DNA from 2 places in the Pseudoalteromonas sp. JC28 genome. Region 2 is predicted to be linked to the other one. Evidence: riboswitches for the same ligand, from Rfam matches in the RefSeq annotation. Region 2 holds a riboswitch; the other holds the start of a gene.
What was found. Region 2 has a riboswitch for cobalamin ahead of DS891_RS18600 (TonB-dependent receptor). Riboswitches for the same ligand answer to the same signal wherever they lie in the genome.
Positions count from the first base shown of each region.

Region 1: it holds a riboswitch for cobalamin, as region 2 does, so the genes downstream of both, DS891_RS11340 (ABC transporter ATP-binding protein) here and DS891_RS18600 (TonB-dependent receptor) in region 2, are expected to answer to the same signal.

Region 1 is NZ_QOKX01000004.1:334,767-346,725, forward strand. It holds gene DS891_RS11295 (Na(+)-translocating NADH-quinone reductase subunit A) at 1-518, shown strand, start outside; gene DS891_RS11300 (NADH:ubiquinone reductase (Na(+)-transporting) subunit B) at 521-1,723, shown strand; gene DS891_RS11305 (Na(+)-translocating NADH-quinone reductase subunit C) at 1,713-2,462, shown strand; gene DS891_RS11310 (NADH:ubiquinone reductase (Na(+)-transporting) subunit D) at 2,462-3,094, shown strand; gene nqrE (NADH:ubiquinone reductase (Na(+)-transporting) subunit E) at 3,105-3,713, shown strand; gene nqrF (NADH:ubiquinone reductase (Na(+)-transporting) subunit F) at 3,734-4,960, shown strand; gene DS891_RS11325 (FAD:protein FMN transferase) at 5,069-6,100, shown strand; gene nqrM ((Na+)-NQR maturation NqrM) at 6,201-6,413, shown strand; gene DS891_RS11335 (histidine phosphatase family protein) at 6,494-7,093, shown strand; cobalamin riboswitch at 7,084-7,239, shown strand; gene DS891_RS11340 (ABC transporter ATP-binding protein) at 7,309-8,106, shown strand; gene DS891_RS11345 (iron ABC transporter permease) at 8,103-9,128, shown strand; gene cobT (nicotinate-nucleotide--dimethylbenzimidazole phosphoribosyltransferase) at 9,121-10,176, shown strand; gene DS891_RS11355 (adenosylcobinamide-GDP ribazoletransferase) at 10,176-10,958, shown strand; gene cobU (bifunctional adenosylcobinamide kinase/adenosylcobinamide-phosphate guanylyltransferase) at 10,958-11,497, shown strand; gene DS891_RS11365 (cobyric acid synthase) at 11,494-11,959, shown strand, end outside.
Region 2 is NZ_QOKX01000008.1:181,386-193,344, forward strand. It holds gene DS891_RS18590 (VanZ family protein) at 1-227, opposite strand, end outside; gene DS891_RS18595 (YajQ family cyclic di-GMP-binding protein) at 380-862, shown strand; cobalamin riboswitch at 952-1,198, shown strand; gene DS891_RS18600 (TonB-dependent receptor) at 1,233-3,095, shown strand; gene DS891_RS18605 (hypothetical protein) at 3,256-4,233, shown strand; gene msrA (peptide-methionine (S)-S-oxide reductase MsrA) at 4,275-4,811, opposite strand; gene DS891_RS18615 (efflux RND transporter permease subunit) at 4,808-7,906, opposite strand; gene DS891_RS18620 (efflux RND transporter periplasmic adaptor subunit) at 7,913-8,965, opposite strand; gene DS891_RS18625 (DUF2982 domain-containing protein) at 9,194-9,898, shown strand; gene DS891_RS18630 (hypothetical protein) at 9,921-10,253, shown strand; gene DS891_RS18635 (DUF1566 domain-containing protein) at 10,269-11,954, shown strand.

The DNA.
Region 1 (11,959 bases), on a different contig from region 2:
TAAAAACTCATGTCGGTGCGTCGCTAACAGATTTAGTTGCAGGCGAGCTTGAAGACGGTGATAACCGAGTCATTTCTGGCTCTGTGTTAGCTGGTAAAACAGCAACTGGCCCTCACGCTTACCTTGGTCGTTACCATACTCAAGTATCAGTTTTACTTGAAGGTCGCGAGAAAGAGCTATTTGGCTGGATCGCTCCGGGTAGTGACAAATTCTCAGTAACACGTACATTCATTTCACACTTAACACCTAGCCGTTTGTTCAAGATGACAACGTCTACTGGTGGTTCTAAGCGTGCGATGGTACCAATCGGTAACTATGAGCGTGTTATGCCACTCGATATTTTGCCAACGCTATTATTACGTGATCTTATTTCACGTGATCTAGATTCTGCGATTTCGTTGGGTGCACTAGAGCTAGATGAAGAAGATTTAGCACTATGTACTTACGTATGTCCGGGCAAATATGAGTACGGTTCAATCCTGCGCGATTGCCTGACTACTATCGAGAAGGAAGGTTAAAAATGGCCTTAAAGAAATTTTTAGAAGACATTGAACCTCACTTTGAACCTGGTGGTAAACACGAGAAGTGGTACGCGCTTTACGAAGCCGTAGCAACTATCTTCTATACTCCTGGTTATGTAAACAAAGGTGCAACGCACGTTCGTGATAACATCGACCTAAAACGTATTATGATTTTAGTGTGGATGGCGACGTTCCCTGCAATGTTCTTTGGTATGTTCAACATCGGTCACCAAGCTGCACTTGCACTAGGTAACGGTTTTGAGCTTGCTAATACTTGGCAGGTAGCTATTTTCCAAGCGCTTGGTGGTGAATTAACTGCTGATGCAGGTTGGGGCGCCAAGATGTTCTATGGTGCGTGTTTCTTCTTGCCTATTTACGCAACCGTGTTTGCGGTTGGTGGCTTCTGGGAAGTGTTGTTCGCGTCAGTTCGCAAGCACGAAGTAAACGAAGGCTTCTTCGTAACCTCAGTGTTATTCGCGCTTATCCTGCCTGCAACAATTCCGCTATGGCAAGCTGCTTTAGGTATTACGTTCGGTGTTGTAATCGCGAAGGAAATCTTCGGCGGTACAGGTCGTAACTTCCTAAACCCAGCACTTGCAGGCCGTGCGTTCTTATTCTTTGCGTACCCTGCTGACATTTCTGGTGACACAGTGTGGACAGCTGTTGATTCGTTCTCTGGTGCAACTTACTTAGGTCAAGCGACTGCAGGTTCACTAGACTACAGCAATATGGACCTTTGGTTTAACGCGTTTTACGGTTTTATCCAAGGCTCTGTAGGTGAAACATCAACACTAGCAATCTTACTTGGTGGTTTGTTCCTTGTTTATGTTCGTATCGCTTCATGGCGCATCGTACTAGGTACATTCATTGGTATGGTTGTAATGTCATTCGTTCTAAATGCAATTGGCTCTGAAACAAACGCTGCGTTTGCTATGCCTTGGCACTGGCACTTAGTACTTGGTGGTTTTGCATTTGGTATGTTCTTTATGGCAACAGACCCAGTATCTGCGTCTTTCACAGACAAAGGTAAGTGGTTATACGGTGCGCTAATCGGTGTAATGGTTGTGCTTATCCGTGTTGTTAACCCGGCATACCCAGAGGGCATGATGTTAGCAATCTTATTCGCTAACCTTTTTGCTCCACTATTCGACCACTTCGTAGTGCAGTCAAATGTGAAGAGGAGATTGGCACGTGTCAACTAATAATGAATCAATGGGCAAAACGCTCGGCGTAGTTGTTGGCTTATGTTTAGTGTGTGCAATCGTAGTATCTTTTGCTTCGGTTCAGCTTCGTCCTATGCAGCAAGCAAACAAAAACGAAGATATTCAGCGTAACATTTTAGCCGTTGCTGGCTACGATAAAGTTAAAAACGTATCTGAAGTTTTTAACCAAAATATCGAATCACGTGTTGTTAGTCTTAAAACGGGTGAGTTTGTTGAAGACGTTAAAGCGGAAACTTTTGATTTTGAAGCGACTAAGTTTGATGCCAAACGTAGTTACAAGCTTTCAAAAGAAGAAGACAAAGCGGGTATTCAACGTATCACAAATAACTCTCCAGTTTATTTTGCAAAAGATGACCAAGGTAAAGTGTCCACTATCATTCTACCAATCCAAGGTTATGGCCTTTGGGGTGTGATGTATGGCTTCATTGCGCTAGAAGCTGATGGTGAGACGATTAAGTCAATCAACTTTTATAAGCACAGTGAAACTCCTGGTCTTGGTGGCGAAATCCAAAACCCTAAGTGGACTGCACTTTGGGAAGGAAAAGAGCTTCCTATCGACGTTGTTAAAGGTAGTGCTGGCGGTAACGAACACAAGGTAGATGGTCTATCTGGTGCGACACTTACTTCTAATGGTGTTGATCATACTGTAGATTTCTGGACAAGCGACAAAGCGTTTGGTCCATTCCTTGCGAAAGTACGTAAAGGAGCATTGAACTAATGGCTAATGCAAAAGAAATGAAGGAAGTCTTGTTTGGTCCTGTTTTTGCGAACAACCCGATTGCACTGCAAGTGTTGGGTATCTGTTCTGCACTAGCGGTAACTTCAAGCCTTAAAAATGCACTTATCATGTCAATTGCGTTGACATTGGTTACGGCGTTTTCAAGTTTATTTATCTCAATGATCCGTAATCACATTCCTTCAAGTGTGCGTATCATTGTCCAAATGACGATTATTGCATCTTTAGTAATCGTTGTAGACCAAGTGCTTCAAGCCGTTGTTTATTCAACAGCAAAAGAACTATCAACGTTCATCGGCCTTATCATTACTAACTGTATTGTAATGGGTCGTGCAGAAGCATACGCAATGAAGTCACCACCAACAATGTCGTTCCTTGACGGTATTGGTAACGGTTTAGGTTATTCTGTTGTGCTTTTAACAGTTGGCTTTATCCGTGAGCTATTCGGTGCGGGCACATTGTTTGGCGTTGAAATCTTACCACTTATCTCTGAAGGTGGTTGGTATCAGCCTATGGGTCTACTAGTTATGCCATTCAGTTCGTTCTTCATCGTAGGTGCATTTATTTGGGCACTACGTACTTGGAAGAAAGAGCAAGTAGAAGCGAAGGCATAAGGGGAGAGAGATGGAACAATATATCAATTTATTTATAAAAGCAGTTTTCATTGAAAACTTAGCTTTGTCTTTCTTCTTAGGTATGTGTACTTTCTTGGCGGTATCTAAGAAAGTAACAACGTCGCTAGGTCTAGGTATTGCGGTAGTTGTAGTTCTTGGTATCTCTGTACCAGTAAACAACTTGGTTTATCACGCAGTGCTAGCGCCGGGCGCATTGGAATGGTTAGGCTTCCCTGAAGTGGATCTTAGCTTCCTACGCTTCTTGACGTTTATCGGTGTAATCGCAGCGCTTGTTCAAATTCTAGAAATGACATTGGATAAGTTCTTCCCTGCGCTATATAACGCACTAGGTATCTTCCTACCGCTAATCACAGTTAACTGTGCGATTTTCGGTGCGGTATCATTCATGGTTGAGCGTAACTTAAACTTCGGTGAATCTGTAGTTTATGGTCTAGGTTCAGGTGTGGGCTGGGCACTTGCTATCGTATTGTTAGCAGGTATTCGTGAGAAGATGAAGTATGCAGACGTTCCTGATGGATTACGTGGCTTAGGTATTACCTTTGTTACTGTAGGTCTAATGGGCTTTGGCTTCATGTCATTCTCTGGTATTTCACTGTAAGGTAGCGAGGAAACTATACGATGGAAACTATTGTATTAGGCGTAAGCATGTTCATCGCTATCGTTGTGATGCTAGTGCTTATCATCATTGCAGCGAAATCGAAGCTTGTAGCAAGCGGTGACGTTACAATTGATATTAACGGCGATCCTGAAAAAGCGATCAAGACTCCTGCTGGCGGTAAGCTACTAGGTGCACTTGCAAACGCGGGTATTTTCGTATCGTCTGCATGTGGTGGCGGTGGCTCATGTGGTCAGTGTCGCGTACATATTAAAGAGGGTGGTGGTGATATTCTACCAACCGAACTTGACCACATCTCTAAAGGTGAAGCACGTGAAGGCTGTCGTCTAGCGTGTCAGGTTAACGTTAAAAACGACATGGAAATCGAAGTTGAAGAATCAATCTTCGGTGTTAAAAAGTGGGAATGTACTGTTATCTCTAACGATAACAAAGCAACTTTCATCAAGGAGCTAAAACTAGGCATCCCTGAAGGTGAAGTTGTACCTTTCCGTGCCGGTGGTTACATTCAGATTGAAGCACCAGCTCACCATGTTAAATATGCAGACTATGATATTCCTGAAGAATATCGTGCTGACTGGGAACGTTTTGGTTTCTTTAAGCTAGAGTCTAAAGTTGACGAAGAAACGATCCGTGCATACTCAATGGCTAACTACCCAGAAGAGTTTGGCATCATCATGCTAAACGTACGTATCGCAACTCCGCCGCCAAATAACCTAACATTACCTTGTGGTAAGATGTCATCATTCATCTGGTCACTTAAAGAAGGTGATAAGGTTACTATTTCTGGTCCATTCGGTGAATTCTTCGCGAAAGACACAGATGCAGAAATGGTATTTGTTGGTGGTGGTGCTGGTATGGCGCCAATGCGTTCACACATCTTCGATCAGCTTAAGCGTCTTAACTCTAAGCGTAAGATGTCTTTCTGGTACGGTGCACGTTCTAAGCGTGAAATGTTCTACGTGGAAGACTTTGACGGTCTAGCTGAAGAAAATGATAACTTCCAATGGCATGTTGCCCTTTCAGATCCTCAACCAGAGGATAACTGGGAAGGTTACACGGGATTCATTCATAACGTACTTTATGAAAACTACTTGAAAGATCATGAAGCACCGGAAGATTGTGAGTTCTACATGTGTGGTCCTCCAATGATGAACGCGGCAGTTATTAACATGCTTAAAGACTTAGGTGTTGAAGACGAAAACATCCTACTTGATGACTTCGGTGGTTAATTAGGTTTCGGTCTAACAATGAACTTAAGTTAGAATATCAGCCCTCCAGCAAAATGCTTTGCTCGAGGGCTTTTTTATACCCGTTGGTACTAAACTCAGGAAGTTCTGATGCAAGCAAGTTACGCTTTTTTATCTCGATTTTTTATTATTTCGTTTTTATTCGTTTTTTTAACAGGGTGCCAAGACGCCAAACCTGAAGCCAAGGAGATCGTGCTGTCTGGTAAAACCATGGGCACGACTTACAACATCAAGGTATTCCCCGGTGAAAAGCCGCTCGAACAAGCGCAGTTGCACGAGGAGGTTGAGCAAGCATTAAAGGCTGTTAATCAATCTATGTCCACCTATATCCCAAATTCTGAGATTAACCAGTTTAACCGTTTAGCCGCAAATACCGTTATGCCTATCAGTGAAGACTTTCGCTTGGTAGTTGCTGAATCTATCCGCCTTGGAAAGTCGACCAAAACGCTTGATGTTACGATGGGACCGCTTATCGATTTGTGGGGATTTGGTCCTGACAAAAGACCAACAATGCGTCCGTCACAGGTCGAGTTAGACGATATGCGCACTCGTATCGGTGTTGATAAGCTTATTTTAAATGACCGTGGTCTTGCGAAAACAGTTACGGGGCTGGAATTATCATTTTCTGCAACCGCTAAAGGCTATGGCATAGATAAGGTGGCTGAGGTGATTGAGAGTCATGATATTCATGACTATATGGTAGAAATCGGTGGCGAGCTTCGCGTTTCTGGCAAGAAGCCGGATGGAGAGTGGCGTATTGCTATCGAGAAACCCGATGCGCCTGTTGGTCAACGCCAAATTCATCGCGTGATAGAGCCTGGCAAAAATGGCATTGCAACTTCAGGTGACTACCGTATTTTTTATGAAATGGATGGTGAAACCTTTACACACCTTATTGACCCAACAACGGGTCGCCCAGTTAAACATGAGCTGGTGTCGGTAACGGTACTACATCCATCTGCGATGACGGCTGATGGCCTAGCGACAGCATTGACTGTGATGGGCACGGAGCGTGCAAAGGCGTATGCCACTGAGCATCAACTCCCCGTGTATTTGATGTATAAAAGTCCTGAAGGGATCAAGAGTTACGCGAGTGAAGCATTTCAGCCGTACTTGAATTAAGCTGTACAACACCCCATAATTTAATTGTGAGTGACGCCATGAAAGCGTATAATTTGCGCGTCGTCACTCAATTCAATGTAGCAATAAAAGGGGCTAGATAATGTCTTTATTCCTCCTTACTTTCGGTTTACTTATGCTTATCGCTGTTGCGATGGCAGTAGGCGTTATCGTACAAAAGAAATCCATGGCCAGTAGTTGTGGTGGTTTGGGCTCAATGGGCATTGACAAAATTTGTGATTGCGACGATCCATGCGACAAACGCAAAAAGCGGTTAGCAAAAGAAGAGATGTGGAAAGAAAACCAGATCCTATAACCGTAGAATGATATTAATTGAAAACGCAAGCTTAGCTTGCGTTTTTGCTTTTTGGGTAACAAACCTCAGGTTAAGTAAAAATGCAGCGGCAGCTATATTTTGTTCGTCATGGTGAAACGACCCTATCAGGCCATTTACTTGGAGTGACAGATCCCGAACTCAGTAGTACTGGTGCTCAGCAATTGCTGCAATCGTTAACGAGCCTAAGTGGCCTGCAGGGTATTATTAGCTCTCCAAGGAAGCGCTGCCTGAATACAGCCACAGCCTTTGCAAAGCAGTATCAACTCCCCGTTGAGGTGGAGCCAAATCTCGCCGAATTTGATTTTGGATTATGGGATGGACAACCTTATGATACGCTTTGGCGAGAAACCCAATTTCCAAGTATTGGTGACTTTTGGCAAAACCCTTGGCTGCACACGCCTCCTGAGGGCGAGTCTATGTATGATTTTCATCATCGGGTCGCCACGTGGTGGCACAGTATTTTGGCGTCGCCAAGTAAAGAGTGTACCGCCGTCGTAGCGCATGCAGGAGTAATAAAAGCGCTTGTAGCACTTATTCTTGACCTATCGCCTGAGCTTACTGCATACCAATCGAAGATAGATATTCCTTATGCGGGTATAGTAAAAGTTGAGGTGTTTTACGACAGCAGCCAAACTGCTTGGCCAAAAGTTGTATTTTAGACGTCTAGACTTCATAATATTGCAAATTTCGTGATAGGCAGATATTGGGAATGAGGTGTGAGTCCTCAACTGTCCCCGCAACTGTAAGTGTATGAGTGTTACCTCTTGCATAAGTCAGATACCAAGGCCTATCTATATACTTAAGCGGGCAGACTTAAGTCAAAGTTGTCGCTTGTCTATAAGCTACTACTTTGCCGTGCCCAATCAGAGGTGCTATGGCAGTCACTCCACAGTTTCAAGTCGATAAACTTAGCGTGCAGCTTGGTGGTAAAGCCATCTTAAAGGCACTCAGCTTTGCTATTAATTCGGGTGATTTTATTGGTTTGCTCGGACCGAATGGTGCTGGAAAGTCTACTTTGCTGCGCACTTTATATCAATACACCGCGCCAAGTTCTGGGTCGCTACTTTTCAATGGTAAGCCGCTAGCTAGTTATGGACGTAAAGCCTACGCGAGACATGTTGCTGTGGTGCTACAAGAGATCCCCGCTGAGTTTACTCTGCCATTATTTGATATGGTATTGATGGGGCTAACACCGAACAAATCACTGCTCGCGACAACGACGGCTGCTGAAAAACAGGCAATCTTACATGCCATTGAGCAGGTTGGATTGAGCCATAAATTAGAGCAATGTTTTAGCTCCTTGTCTGGTGGGGAGAAGCAAAGGGCAATGATCGCACGTGCCATGGTGCAAGCGCCTCAAGTATTGATAATGGATGAGCCCACCAGCCACTTGGACATTAAATATCAAATCCAAATTATGGAGCTGGCCAAACAGCTTGGTGTTACTATTATTGCGTCTTTTCACGACTTAAATTTGGCTAGCGCCTTGTGCGATCGCTTATTAGTATTAAATAACGGTGAGCTTGTTGCAGATGGGTTGCCACTTGAAGTCATTAACGAAACCCTATTAAGCCAAGTTTTTGGGGTATGCGCAGAGGTTTCTACTGTCCGTCATCCGCCAAATAACAGTGAGATCCCACATATACGCTTTCATTACGGGTATCAATTATGATTGCCGCAAAGCGGATCGCGTTGATATCGATACTGCTATTGGCCTTGTGCTGTTTTAGCATGCTGATGGCACTTAAGATCGGTGCGATTGATTTATCTTGGCATACGGTTATACAAGCGATTATTAATTTCGATCCCAGCGTACTTCAACAACGGGTGGTAGTTGAGCTTCGTCTGCCACGGACGTTACTGGCGATGAGTGCGGGAGCAGGACTGGCGATAGCGGGTCTTATTTTACAAACCGTGACGCGTAACCCTCTAGCTGATCCTTATTTATTTGGTATTTCTTCAGGTGCTTCATTCGGTGTGGTGGTGCTTATCGCGCTATTTGGTGCACAGTCTAGCCTAATGATGTCTGGGGCTGCATTTGTCGGAAGTTTGCTGTCTATCTTGCTGCTTTTATTTGTGGCAAAACGCAATGCACTACAGCAGGTAGAAACTATGCTCTTGGCGGGCGTCGCACTTTCTTTTCTGTTCAGTGCCTTTACTAGCTTGTTGCTCTATTGGAGTGACCCTCAAGCCATCAGTGCAATCTTGTTTTGGAATCTAGGCTCGTTTGCAAGGGCGAGCTGGCAATGGCTATGGCTTCCATGTTTGGTCGTGTTGCTGAGTTTTATCACGCTTTTAGTGATGCGTCGGCCGCTCAACGCCTTGTTACTCGGAGATGAGAGCGCCACCACGCTTGGCGTGAATGTAGGACGAGTGCGAATAGGTATGTTGTTATTGAGCTCCTTACTCACCGCAGTACTTGTGGCTGCGTGCGGCGGAGTCGGATTTGTAGGCTTGATGATCCCGCATATCGTACGCTTTTTTATCTCGCAAGCAAAGGTCATTGGGCTTGTGGCCACCGCGCTTTGCGGTTCGCTTTTGATGCTATGGGTGGATGTATTGTCGCGCACGCTTATCGATAATCAGGAACTTCCTGTGGGTGTGATCACCGCCGCCATTGGCAGCGTGTTCTTCTTAGCATTGCTTATTTTCAAAAATCGCCGCTCTGGAGGCGTCGGAGTTACCCATGGTTAAACCGTTAGATACTCGCTTAAACACGCTTATTCAACAGCGCATCGACTTAAAAACCAAACCGCTAGGTGCGCTAGGTAAGCTTGAAGCTTTGGCTGTGCAGCTAGTACAGATCTTCTCACAAGGGCAGACGCAATTAGACATAGAGCAGTTAGCAATAACACGCCCTGCAATGTTTGTTTTTGCGGGCGACCATGGTATTGCAAGCCAAGGGGTTTCTATTGCGCCAAGCGAAGTAACTGGGCAAATGGTTGCAAACTTTGTGCAGGGGGGGGCCGCGATCAATGTCTTTTGTCGGCAACTTGGTTGGCAGTTAACCGTAGTAGACTGTGGCACATTAGTGCCATGCGAGCCTGCGCCGAATTTGCGCTCGCAGCGACTTGGCGATATTACTCATGCCTTCCATAAACAACCCGCGATGAGCGAAATGCAGCTCAAGCAAGGACTTGAATATGGAGAGCAAGTGGTGATGCCCGCTATTGAAGTGGGTAGCAACGTGATTGCTTTTGGTGAGATGGGGATTGGCAATACCAGTTCTGCAGCTGCAATTTTAGCGGCGCTCAGCGGGGCGAGTGTGGAATTATGTGTGGGGCGCGGTACAGGCGTTGACGATGAAACGCTTTGCAAAAAACGGGCACTTATCAAACAGGCTCTAGAATATCATCAAGATAAGCTTGCGACACCAGAACAAATTTTGCAGCGCCTGGGTGGCTTTGAAATTGTGCAAATGGTTGGTGCCATGCTGGCGGTTGCTCGGGCACAAAAAGTAATCATAGTGGATGGCTTCATCTCCACCGCAGCGGCTATGTTGGCAAGTAGAATAGCACCGCAAAGTAAGCAATATATGGTGTTTGCTCACGGCTCTATGGAGCAAGGCCATAAGTTAATGTTAGAGCAGTTAAACGCTGAGCCATTACTGCATTTAGATATGCGCTTGGGTGAGGGAACGGGCGCCGCTCTAGCGCTTCCATTATTACAAGCTGCGCTAGGCTTCTTTTGCGAAATGGCAAGCTTTGCCGATGCCTATGTTACGCAAGTGGTAGACGCATAATGCAGTGGCAACAAGAGTGGCGACTGTTTAAGCTTGCCGTGGTGTTTTTAACGCGGGTGCCAATTCGTTTGGATCCTGCCCCTTCATCTGATGAACTTAACGAAGTGAGTGGTTACTTTGCTTTAGTTGGTTTATTTGTTGGTAGCTTCTCGGCCATACTTGGCTATGTTGCCAGTAGTGGTGTATCGCCAATGTTTGGTGCCGTTGTCGTACTGGCTGCGAGTATTTTACTTACCGGGGCTTTTCACGAAGATGGTCTTGCCGATGTTTTTGACGGTTTTGGCGGTGGCTGGAGCCGTGAACAAAAGCTTGAGATCATGAAAGATAGCCGTCTTGGTACATACGGTAGTTGTGCGCTGATATTGCTGTTATTGGCCAAATTTTCGCTTTTGACCATGCTCTTTAATGACTTTGCTGTGACACTCGCTGCACTTATTTTAGCCCATAGCCTAAGTCGTGCCTTTGCGGTGTCTTTAATCGGTGCGCTTAACTATGTACAGGCTGATGAGCTGAGCAAAGTTAAGCCGGTAGCGAAACATATATCGAGTGCTGCGGCGACCCGCCTTACGCTCACTACCATTGCGATTTTAATTTTCTGTTGGCCATGGCTTGCGCTTTCACTGTTCGACTTGTTGATGCTGTGTACTTGCTTGTTTGTGCTAAGACTTGTGTGCATTAAATGGTTTAACGCTCAGCTTGGTGGTTACACCGGAGATTGTTTAGGGGCTGCGCAACAGCTTGCTGAGCTTGTTATTTTGCTTTTTATTGTGGGTCATCTCTAATGGCACAAATACAGTTAATACTGGGCGGTGCTCGCTCAGGCAAAAGTCGCTTGGCAGAGCAGCGCGCTATTCTATTGTTAGAGCAAGGTGCGGTGAACGAACTTTACTATGTTGCAACTGCAAAAGCCCAAGATGAAGAAATGAAAAGCCGAGTGTTTGCTCACCAGATGCAGCGTGATAGCCGCTGGCAGCTAGTGGAAGAGCCGTGGCATATTGATAAGCTTATTGCTACTGCACGCGAAGATGCGCTGTTACTTATCGATTGTTTGACCTTATGGCTGAGTTTTGGCTTATGCGAAATGGGTAAGGCCGCGACCATAGACAAAAAAGAACATGTGCTGGCGGCACTAGAAAGCTGTGCTGCCACTGTTATTTTGGTGAGTAACGAAGTGGGGCATGGGATAATTCCGCTTGGCGAGCTAAGCCGTGAGTTTGTTGATGAATCTGGTTGGCTCCATCAAGACATTGCTAAAGTGGCCGACAGAGTCGATTTTGTTATTGCAGGCTTGCCACAATGTTTAAAAGGTCAAGACGTATGAAAACCTTAATGGTACAGGGCACCACGTCTGATGCCGGTAAAAGTACACTGGTTGCGGGACTTTGCCGGGTGCTGCAACGAAGAGGCTTATCTGTTGCGCCTTTTAAGCCGCAAAATATGGCACTAAATAGTGCCGTCACACCTTGTGGCGGTGAAATTGGTCGGGCACAAGCACTCCAAGCCGAAGCCGCAAAAGTCCCGCTATCCACAGACTTTAATCCTATTTTGCTTAAGCCAAACTCTGACACTGGCGCACAAGTGATCATTCACGGCAAAGCCATTAGCAATATGGAAGCAGCCGCTTATCATGATTACAAAAAGGTAGCGATGGAGGCCGTACTTTCCTCACATCAACGCCTCAGCGAACAATTTGAGCTGTGCATAGTGGAAGGGGCGGGGAGCCCTGCTGAGATCAATCTGCGTGAAAATGACATTGCCAATATGGGGTTTGCCTGTGAAGTTG
Region 2 (11,959 bases):
ATCCACTCAATTCCTGCACCATACAAGGACAGCAGTACTATGTGTGTCCATACTTTCACTTTAAAAGCATGGTGAGAGATAAACGCAAGCACAAAAAATACACCAAAATGCGCCACTTTATCGATATTTGGGAACAGCTTTGGAGACAAGCTAATTTCCTTTGCGAATAGCACCGTACATATAATTAAAGAGATAATCAAAAGAGCTTTATAAACGCGCCGTGTCACAATACATCCTACTTCTGTATGACTAAGCGAGCAGTATACCATCGAAAACTGTCCATTGGGTGAACATCCTAATACGCTGTTTAAAAACTTAAAGTAACTCAAATTAAGCATAAACTGCTATAATCGAGCCAAAATGACTTTAGGAGAGAAGCATGCCTTCATTTGATATTGTATCTGAAATTGATATGACAGAAGCAAAAAATACTGTAGACAACGCGGTTCGCGAGCTTGATACGCGGTTTGATTTTCGTGGCGTAGATGCATCAATCGAGCTTAACGGTGAAATGATCAACCTTAAAGCGGAAGCAGAACAGCAAGTTATGCAGTTGTTCGATATGTTAGTGGGTAAAGCGGCAAAGCGTGGCCTTGATGTGGCAAGCTTTGAGCTAAAAGACATTGAACGTTCAGGCAAATACGTATCGCGCAAGGTGGCGTTAAAACAAGGCATCGACAAAGAGATGGCGAAAAAACTGGTTAAGCTTATTAAAGACTCAAAAGTTAAAGTTCAAGCATCAATTCAAGGCGATACGGTGCGTGTAACGGGTAAAAAGCGTGACGATTTGCAAGAAACGATGCAATTGATTCGTACCGGTGAGCTTGGCCAACCATTTCAATTCAAAAACTTCCGCGACTAATTACGCTTTACTCCATTCCAAAAGTGCATAGATTGCACTTTTGGATTTCTAGACGTCCATTGACAATCATTCCGAAACCCAAGACAATAGCCTCGCATTTTCAAGGTGCTGTACACAACCTAGTGTGGTTGCTAAGTGTATAGATAATCGGGAAACTGGTGCGAACACAAGGGAACATCTAATTGCGTGAATCAATAATAAATTGAGTAAGACAGTTTATTACACGTGATTAGCTTGGATCGGTTCTATGCCAGCGCTGCCCCCGCAACGGTAGAGTGAACTGCTAATCTGCAGATTTACTGAGCCCGGAGACCGGCCTTGAAACAGTCACTTTGTGTTCTTGTACGGTGGGTACAAGTTAGGGGAAACCATGTTAAATAAAACTGCTCTAAGCGCGGCGATAGCGACGGCGCTCTCTTTTTCAGCATTTGCGGATCAAAATGTTGAACATATCACTGTTACTGCCAATAAATTTGAACAATCTCTAGAAAGCGCACTGTCTGCCATTACGGTTATAGGTCGCGCTGAAATTGAAAAAAGCAATGTTCAAGATGTCGTATCGCTACTCGATAATGTCGCTGGTATTCAAGCTGTTAGAAACGGTGGCTTTGGCCAAAGCGTGAGTTTATTCCTACGCGGTAATGACGCTAAGCATACGCTAGTGTTAATCGATGGGGTTCGAGTGACGGATGCAAACTCCGGTGACAATTCGCTCACTAATTTACCACTTAATAGCATCGAAAGAATTGAGATCATTCGTGGTGCCAAAGCTGCGATTTATGGTTCAGATGCCATTGCTGGCGTGATTAACATTATTAGTCGCGAAGGGAATAACAATACTATCGCGTTTACGACTGGGAGTAACAATTACTCCAAGACCGAAGCGACGGTAAATTACAAAAAAGACAAGTTTAGTATTGCAGCTAATGCGGGTTACACTCATACCGATGGCTATGATGTGATTGAGAAAGACCCTGAAGCTGCAATCACAAAAAACCATGACCGTGATGGATATTATAACGGTAATGCCGGTTTAAATGTGCAGTATGGTGATGAAGAAAGTGGCATTTTTAGCTTACGTTCACAGTACAGTGAAGGTGAGGGGGAGTATGACTCTTTTGGTAGTGATGCTTACCGTTTCCATAACTACACCAATAAGTTGGCGTGGAAAAGACGTACTGATAAGTTTAGCCAAAGTGCGTCATACAGCTTAGGTAAGGAACAAAATGTTCAAATCGGTAATAGTGCTGACGATAACGCTTATGTCACCAAACGCAGCCAATTTGAATATCAGTCGCAATATAGTTTAACTGAAGCTTTGATCTTCACGGGTAACTTTACCTTTCTAAATGAAGATGTTGGTGATTCTACCGCCTCTTTTTCAGAGCCTGAGCGTGATAATTTATCTTTAGCACTCGGTGGGTTTTACAACGATGAAAATTGGCTGGCAGAGGTTGTACTGAGAACGGATGATTATGATTTTCATGGTCGTGCAAACACCTACACGGTTGCTGTCGGCAAGCAACTCATGGATGGCCTAAGTGTTAAGTTGAATCATGGTACTGCCTTTAGAGCACCTTCTTTATCACAGGCGTTTGTGATTGATAGTCCTTACTATTTACCTAACCCAAATATTAAGCCAGAAGAAGCTACTAATAACGAAATTATTGTTACATGGAGCGGCGAGAACTTCCGTGTGGAAGCTGCGGTATACGATAACCGTATTACCGATAAAATCGTTTATCAGCAAAATGATAAATGGAAATACATCCCTTACAATGTTCAGCGCGCTGACTTTGAAGGTGCTGATCTTTCTGTTGAAATTGAAGACAACTTTGGTATCGAGCATACGGTAAATGTGAGCTATGTGAGTGCTAAAGACGCAGATACCGATAAGCAATTACAGCGCAGAGCGAGACGCACCTTAACTTATTCAGTCAGTAAAGAGTGGGAAAATGTCGACGCAACACTGACCTTAGTCCATAGAGGTAATCGCGACGATAAAGTATGGGGAGCTGAAGGTGCATATACAGTGACTTTACCGTCATATACGCTGTTTAACTTAGCTGCTAACTATACGTTTTTCGACGGATTCAAGTTAAATGGCCGTATTGAAAACTTAACCGATAAGCGTTATTTCAATGCCACAGCGGGCGAAGCAAAAGATGGCTCTTTACTGGGCTATAAGCCACTAGGTAGACAAGCCTACGTTGGTGTGAGCTACAGCTTCTAATACGTTAAAAGCTTTTCAATACCCAGAGTGATCCATCGTGAGTAATGGATCACTTTTCTTATTTATCATTTAGTTGCATTACATTTGTAACTGGTGTTCTGCCTTATGTGTGGTTGATAATAGATTTGATTTGTATTATTACTACCTTAAGGAAAAGAACATGAAGTCACTATTATTTGGGTTACTCACGCTTGGGATTGTCACATCAGCGCAAGCTTCGCTACCTGAAAACCAGCTTGAACCTCAATTTTCAACACAATCAATGGCGGGCGATTTCGCTTGGTTTAACGCGCCATCGCAAACCTGTAGTCGGATCCGCAGCATGATGTACTATCGTCACCCCGGCAACGATCACCTAACGCCTATATCTGTGCCTGTGATTTATACCGGTGGCGAGTGTTGGTCTACTGGCAGGACAACATCTAGCCAAGGTCCAAAGGAAATGTATACGCAGGTTTCAGATATTATTCATCAGCAATTTTCGAATGTGGAACATAACTACAAAGAGTTGACGACCGATATCGTCAACAATATTGCCGCACAATCTAGTTCAAATAAAGTGAGCCACACGACTAGCCTCTACGGCACTATGCATATGAAAATCGCAGGTAGAGTTGATGCGCAAAATAAAGTACCGGTGTTGATCGATGGTTTCGATTTGAAGTCTTACGCTAAGTTCCGTAAGAAGCAGCTTGGGATGAATATTTATATCCATGTCTATATTAACAACGAAAATGTCACCATCAAAGGTAAGTATGATGTACGTACCCAGCAGCTTGAGTTAGATCCTTTAATTTCTAGCTTTAAGCCTGTGGTGACGACAAAAGTAGAGCTGCCGTGGATCCTCGATTTGATAGATACCTTGACTCCGGGGATTTTTGACAAGCTTTATACTGAATTTAGCCGTATTGTGATTGATGTGTTTGAATTCTTAGGTGTGGATATGAGCGAAGATATTCCGCAGGTCATTAAACACAATGCCCAGTTAATCAATTCAGGTGTTGTTCCGCTTAAAGGCTTAGATACCTTAAGACCTGGTGATACTGCGAATTTAGAAATGGAAGTAACGCGTGGGCATTTGCGGATTAAAGATGGCCGCACTAGTTTTTATGTATTTGCTATACCTATGTTGCCGTAAGGCGTAAGCCGAACGCAATCTATTGCGTTCGGCACACAAGTTTAGTGCTTTAAATTTGCCGCAAAATAGCTTTCAAATTTTGCAATTTTAGGGGCAATCATCACACTGCAATAGCCTTGGTTTGGGTTTTCAGTGTAATAATCTTGGTGATAGTGCTCAGCAGGATAAAATTCAGGCGCTGGGCTAACTTCAGTCACTATTTTTTCACTTAACTGGCTTTGAAGCTGCGCAATACAATCTTGAGTTTGCTGCTGTTGCTGCTGGTCATGATAAAACACCACACTACGGTACTGAGTACCAATGTCGTTGCCTTGGCGGTTCAACTGCGTTGGATCATGCAGAGTAAAAAACATATTAAGCAAAGTATCAAAGCTGACAATATCGGCATCAAATTGCAGTTGGACTACCTCAGCATGGCCACTGTCTCCCCGACATATCATTTGATAGGTGGGATTATCTGTGTGGCCACCTGCGTAACCTGATTGCACTGACTCAACGCCATTGACGCGGCGAAATGCCGCATCAATACACCAAAAACAACCACCACCAAAAGTTGCTGTTTGTAAAGTTGCCATTATACCTCCTGCTCAGGATGTTGTTGCGACTGCTCCTCAAGACGTTTTGTCGTCTCTTCTGGAGATTGCGTCTTCTTAGCTAGTAAAGTATAGGCGGTTGGGATAACAAACAAGGTTAAAATGGTGGCAACACTGACACCTGCAAAAATCACGACACCGATCACCATGCGGCTTTCGAATCCTGGGCCTGTTGCAAACACAAGCGGGATGGAGCTCATCACGGTTGTTAGCGAGGTCATGATAATAGGTCTTAATCGCTGCGCTGCAGCATCGACAATGGCTTGTTCGAAGGCAATGCCTTTGTCACGCAATTGGTTAGCAAATTCCACGATTAAGATACCGTTTTTGGCGCTAAGGCCAATCAACATGACAATACCAATTTGGCTATAAATATTTAGCGTGCTGTCGGTGATAAATAATCCATACATCGCACCGACTAAGCCCAGCGGTACGGTGAGCATGATAACCAGTGGATGGACAAAGCTTTCAAACTGTGCGGCTAATACCAAGAAAGTAACGGTGAGCGCCAGAATAAACACATAGGTCATTGCTGATGCACCTTCATAAAACAGCTGTGATTCGCCTTTGTAGTCGATGGCGCCGTCGATATCATTCTCTTCGGCGGCAACTTTATTTAAAAAGTCGAGGGCTTGCTCCAGTGTATAGTCGCCAGCGAGGTTTGCCGTGATAGTGATTGCGCGCATACGGTTGTAGCGGTTTAATCGAGAAGCTGTGGCTTCTTCTTTTATGGTGATCAAACTGTCTAATGGCACGAGCTCATCGCTACGAGATTTCACATAAATATCAGAAATATTATCTGGGGCAGAGAAGTCGGCTTTGGTGCCTTTTAAGATCACATCGTATTCTTCACCGCGGTCAATAAAGGTGGTAACACGACGTTGTCCCAGCATGGTTTCTAGCGTTTGGCCTATAGCACTTACCGACACGCCTAAGTCTGCAGCTTTGGTTTTATCAATGCTTATCAAAAACTGTGGGAAGGTTTCTTTGTAATCGTGATCGAGACGAACCAGTCCTTTATTTTCTCGTGCGCGTTCTAGAATGCGATCGCGCCATGCAGCTAACTCATCGTAGTCGTTACCTTGCAGTACAAACTCAATAGGGCGTGAGTTACCGCCGCCGCCAATACCACGGCGCATAATAGCGAAGGCGCGAATATCTGTAACATCTTGCATTTTACCGCTGATCTCATCCATGACTTCCCAAGTAGAGCGTTTTCGCTCATCCCAGTCTGGCATGCCGATAATAGCAACACCGCCTTGACCACCCCAACCAGGCACCCGAATAAGCACGCGGCTAAGTTCCTCTGAGTCTACATAAGGTAGTAGGCGCTCTTCAATTTTTGCCATATTTTGCGAGTTGTTTTCGTAGCTTGCCCCTTCTGGGCCATTCATCATAACGAAGAAAGTACCGCGGTCTTCTTTTGGTGTCAGTTCAGACGGGATCTGTTTAAACAGGCTGTAGCTGGTAAAACCCGCCAGTGCCAACATCACGATCAGGCTGTATTTGCGCGATAAGTTGTCTTGTAAAACACGGCGATATCCTTGTTCTAGTCGTCCAAATTGACGGTCCATCCACTGACTAAAGCGGTTTTCTTTATTGCTGGGCTTTAATACTTTGGAGCAAAGGGCAGGAGATAAGGTCAACGCGGTAATACTGGAAAACAGCACCGCAGCACTTACTGCAAAGGCAAATTCGGTAAATAGGGCACCAATACGACCATCCATAAAGACTAAGGGAATAAACACGGCAACCAAAACCAGCGTTGTGGCAATGATGGCAAAGCCTACTTCTCGCGCGCCACGGTATGCCGCCAGTAACTTGGGTTCGCCAAGCTCGATGCGGCGGTAGATATTTTCTAGCATTACAATGGCGTCATCGACCACAAGGCCGATGGCAAGCACAAGTGCAAGCAGCGTCAGCAAGTTGATAGAATACCCCATGGCCAGTAAGAACATAAAGGTTGCAACTAAGGCTACCGGCACGGTAACAGCAGGGATCAGCGTAGCGCGGATATTGCCAAGGAAGATGTAGATAACGAGTACCACCAACGCCATGGCAATCGCAAGTGTGCTGTATACTTCAGCAATGGACTCACGGATAAAAATAGAAGAATCGTAGCTGTCTTCTATGGTGGTGCCTTGAGGCAGGTTGCGCTTTATTTTTTCAAGCTCTTTACGAGCGTTGTCGACCACTTCTAGCGTATTGGCTTTGGCTTGCTTAACAACACCAAGGCCAATCATATTTTTACCATTACCACGGAAGGTACTTTCGTCGTCAGCGGCTTCAAGTACCACCTGCGCGACTTCACCAAGTCGCACCAAATAGCCTTGTTCACCGCGCTTAATTACTAGGTTGTCAAAGTCTTCTTGAGTCTTATAGCTTCTGGCAATACGAACAGAAAAATCACGGTCAACGGATTCAATTTCGCCAGCGGGTAATTCTACGTTTTCTCTGCGTAGCACTTGTTCAATATCACTGCTTGTGACTCCACGAGCGGCCATCGCCTTTCGGTCTAGCCAAATCTTCATGGCGTATTGACGTTCACCGCCAATACGTACATTCGATACGCCATCAACAACCGCCAGACGGTCAACGATAAAGCGCTGGGCGTAGTCTGAAAGCTGCAAGGTATCCATGGTTTCGCTGTTGAGTACAAACCAAGCGATAGGGCTTTCGTCGCTGTTTGATTTCGATACTTCAGGCGGCCTAACTTGCTCTGGCAACCTATCCAGCGCTCGAGAAACGCGCTCACGCACATCATTTGCAGCAGCGTCGATGTCGCGATCGATATTAAATTCGATAGTGATATTGGAACTACCATTGCGGCTACTGGAATTTATGCTTTTGATCCCTTCGATCCCCGAAATCCGGTTTTCTAATACTTGGGTGATCTTGGTTTCTACTACTTCCGCTGATGCGCCTGTGTAGTTAGTGCTTACACTGACTATTGGGGTTTCAATATCAGGATATTCGCGCAGCGGTAGCATAGTAAATGCCACTAAGCCAAAGGTCAGCAGCAGTAAGTTAATAACGATCGCGAAGATCGGGCGCTTTACCGCCGTATCAGTGATTCTCACGTCGCCTTACCCCTTTATTTCAACTTTTGAGCCTGAGCGGATCTTCAGGGTGCCTTCCGTGATCACCTGTTGTCCCTCTGTAAGCCCCTCATCGATAGCTACCCAGCCGCTAAAGCGAGTTTGCAGGTGCACTTCACGTTGTTGCGCTTTACCTTGGTCGTCAATGACAAATACAAAATGCTTATCTTGTCTTGGTATGATGCTTTTTTCTGGCACCACAAGGGCTTGTAATCGAGCCAGTTCCAATCCCATGTGTAGTAGCATACCTGGGCGGAGTTTATGGTCTAGATTGGTGAAACTTGCTGTCACTCGTACCGAGCGCGTTTGTTCATTAATACGCGGGTCAATATGGGAGACCTTACCGGTAAATAGTTGCTCTGGGTAAGCTTCACTTTGTGCATTCACTTGCATACCAAGCTGTAGTTGCGCTAGGTATTTTTCTGGTACCTGAAAATCCACTTTGATGATGCTAATGTCATCGAGTGTGGTGATCACAGTATTGTTGTTTACGAAGCTACCGATAGAGATATTTCGAGTACCCAATAATCCATCGAATGGCGCATAAATGGTCATCTCGGCGAGTTTTGTTTTGGTGGCTTCCAATTGTGCCGTTAAGGTGTCAACCTTTGCTGATTGTGCTTCTAATTGAGAGCGAGCCGCCGATTGGGTTTTTGCGAGGTCTTTAAGGCGGTTTAGTTGTCTAATTTCTTCCTTTAGCGTCACTTTCAGCGCTTCGATATCGAGCTTCTCTTCGGCATCACGCAACTGGACTAGCTTGTCACCTTTTTTTACTACGTCTCCGTCATCGAAAAAGAGGGCTGCCACATAGTCGCTTTGGGCGCTACTCACGTTGATTGCTTGATTTGCTCTGGCGGAACCAATAGAGTGAACAGCAATAATACGCTCCTCTTTAGTTACGGTATGAGCTTGAACGGAGGTTACGGGTGCTGAGTTGCCACTCATTTTGCCTTCCGAGGCTGGTAAATATAAATAGCCGCTGATGACGACTAGCACTACAATGATAAAAGGAAACAGTGCTTTTCCTGATTGATGACGCATAAAAGTGACCCAGATTATAATTTGTCTCTAGTTTACAAAATTAAAGGCTAACAAAGTCGACGGCATATCCTGTAAATTTGTGCATTAAACGAAAATGTAATTCAATTTAAGTGTTTGTACCTAAATTAAATATTATGAAACGCAGTCATTCATGTAAACGATGCATCACAATACGTAAATTAGTCGCATGGGCGATCATCATGTATATCTTTTATGCTTGGTATACCCATGCTTGAAGCAAAACTACGTGCAACCGCTGACCGCAATGGCGTTGAATTTATGCTGGTTGGTGCAATTGGTTTGGTTGTTATCATGCTTTTTGTCAACTTGCGTGGTACAGCTATTACTATTGTAGAAATATTTCTTGCCAGTGCCATGTTAGTGGCTATTTTTGTTGGCTTTCTTAAAAGTCAGCAACCATATTTTAGTTTATACTTTACAGAACAAGAGTTTAGGTATGTGCATAAATATGGAGCTTGGCCGCTATCCATTGTAAACTTCCACTCCAGCGGCATTCCCAAAGTTCAACAAGGTGTTGAAACACTTGAGTTAAATGCAGTTGGTATTAAACTTAATGATATTGATGCGTTTTTATTAAATTTAACACCTCGACTTGCGGGTAAATTATTGATCGAGCAGCGGCATATTTTTTTACAAGCTGTTAAAATGCATTGCGAAAATGGCAACTGCCCATCTGAATGGTTGATAGAAGAAACCGTTTTTCGCTCCAAGGCGGGAAAAGAATATACTGGTTTAATGGCAATGTTTGCAAACCGGATGGATAATTTAAAGACAGTGACGGGATATGATTTATTGATCCCCGCGACTGCCTTAGACAGGGATATTTGGCAATTTTCAGTCATGTTAAACCGCTGGAAACTTAACCCTAAAGAGGTGGTAAAAGCATTGTTAGAAGAACAAACCACCTACTGAAGATGTAACAGGATACACCAATATGAGCTTAGAAACGGCCTATATTAAAAGTGGGCGTAATACCATTATTCACAAAGAGAAGAAGTTAGATCTTGTGATTGTAAATGGTGAAGCACACCCAAAAATCAAGGTGACTGCAAACGGCTTGGTGCCTTTTAAGGAAGAGCTGCCGAGAAATCGAAGAGAGGCTAAAGAGCGTTATTTAGAAGTCGTCCACGTTTCGAGTATTGATGTGTTTGGTGAAGTGAAGCGGTTGTTGTTTATTCAGGCTTTAGATGGTCGAGAATACAAAGTAGATTATAGTAAAGTTGGCACTAAGTTGTTTGTGCGGATACATCAAGAAAGTTATCTATAATTCAAAAGGAATAATATGAATGCATTCAAGGGAAGTTGGGTTGTACTTGCACTAATATTAACGGGTTGTGGTGGAGGCTCTGGGAGTGATGAACCGAGTCAAGTCAGTGCGTCGGTTAATGCGGGTGCTGATATCCAAGTGACCGAAAAAACAGAAGTCACCTTGAATGCTCAAGCATCACCTGCTGGCGGCACCTTTAACTGGCAGGTTATCTCTGGTGCAAACGTCAGTGAATTTCCAATTACGGAGCAACAAGCCGCTTTTGTTGCACCGGATATCAAAGCCGATGTCAATTTACTTATTCAGGTTGACTATGTTGCGCCTGATGGCAGTCTTGCAAGCGACCAAGTGACGGTTGCTATCAAATCTAACAACCAATTACCTATACCAAGTATCAGCCAAACTGCACCGGAAACACTACCAGCCAAATATAAAGATACTATTGTCCTCAGTGGCGCAGGCTCCTCCGATCCAGACGAAAATGGCCAAGTGGTTGCTTATCAATGGCAACAAGTGAGTGGTCCCACAACAATACAGCCAATTGGTTTGAATACAGCTACTTTATCTTTTGTCCACCCATTATTGGCTACCTCTCAGGCGTCAATCTGGCAGTTGACGGTTACCGATGATGAAGGCGGACAAGCCAGTACCCAGTTTACCCTCGGGCTACTTGAGAATTCGGATGTAGTAGTGGCGGATGCTGGGAGCGACCAGCAAGTGCAAGAGTTTGATGAGGTCACGCTTGATGGTTCAAACAGTGATACGGTATCTGGTCAGAAACAGTGTGTATGGCGGCAAGTGACGTCTGGCACTCAGGTAGCATTAAGTTCTGTTACCGGGTGTTCAACAACTTTTAACGCACCAGATCAAAATATTTTGTCGCAAGTGGAATTTGAGCTGACCGTTACTGACTCACAAAACCGTTCAGCTACCGACACCGTGCGCATTGATATAGAGAAAAAGCCATTAGGTAAACTAAACGACAGTGGCCAAACCGCGTGTTTTAACAATACGGATGTGATCACCTGTAGTATGACGCAGTTTACGGCTCAAGATGCACAGCGTGGGCGTGATAATTTTGCCACTCAGGTGGCGAAAGAAGGCAGTGGTCGAGCAGGTTTTGACTTTACCAAACTAAATCGCTTTGCGGATGAACTGCCTGATGACGCTACCGACTTTGCTTGCGTTCGTGATAACGTCACGGGACTTATTTGGGAAGTAAAAGAAGCGAGTTCGGGTACATTACCAAACACTTCTTCTCGCAACGCACAAAATAGTTATACCTGGTATGTTGAGGTAGATGGAGCGATTGCCGAGGGGAGTGTGCAGGCCGCAGCAAATACAACCTGCCCGCAGGATAGTCACTGTGGTATTCAAGCTTTGATTGATGAAGTAAATAACCCTGCCGTTGGAGAGCAAAGTTACTGTGGTGGTAACAATTGGCGCTTACCAACTTATATGGAACTACTTGGACTACTAGATTACGGCAGTGCAGGTACTGCGGTGATAGATGAAGCGCTTTTCCCTAACTTACCTAGCACAACAACACTTGGTCATCGCTATTACTGGACCTTGCAGTCGAGTTTAGATGGTACCGGTGGCACGCTGAGAAGGGCTTATGTTATCGACATGGATACGGGCAATGATTTTGCAGTAGAAAAGTCTAGCAGCGCATTTGTTAGGTTGGTTAGGAATCCTTAGGGAGC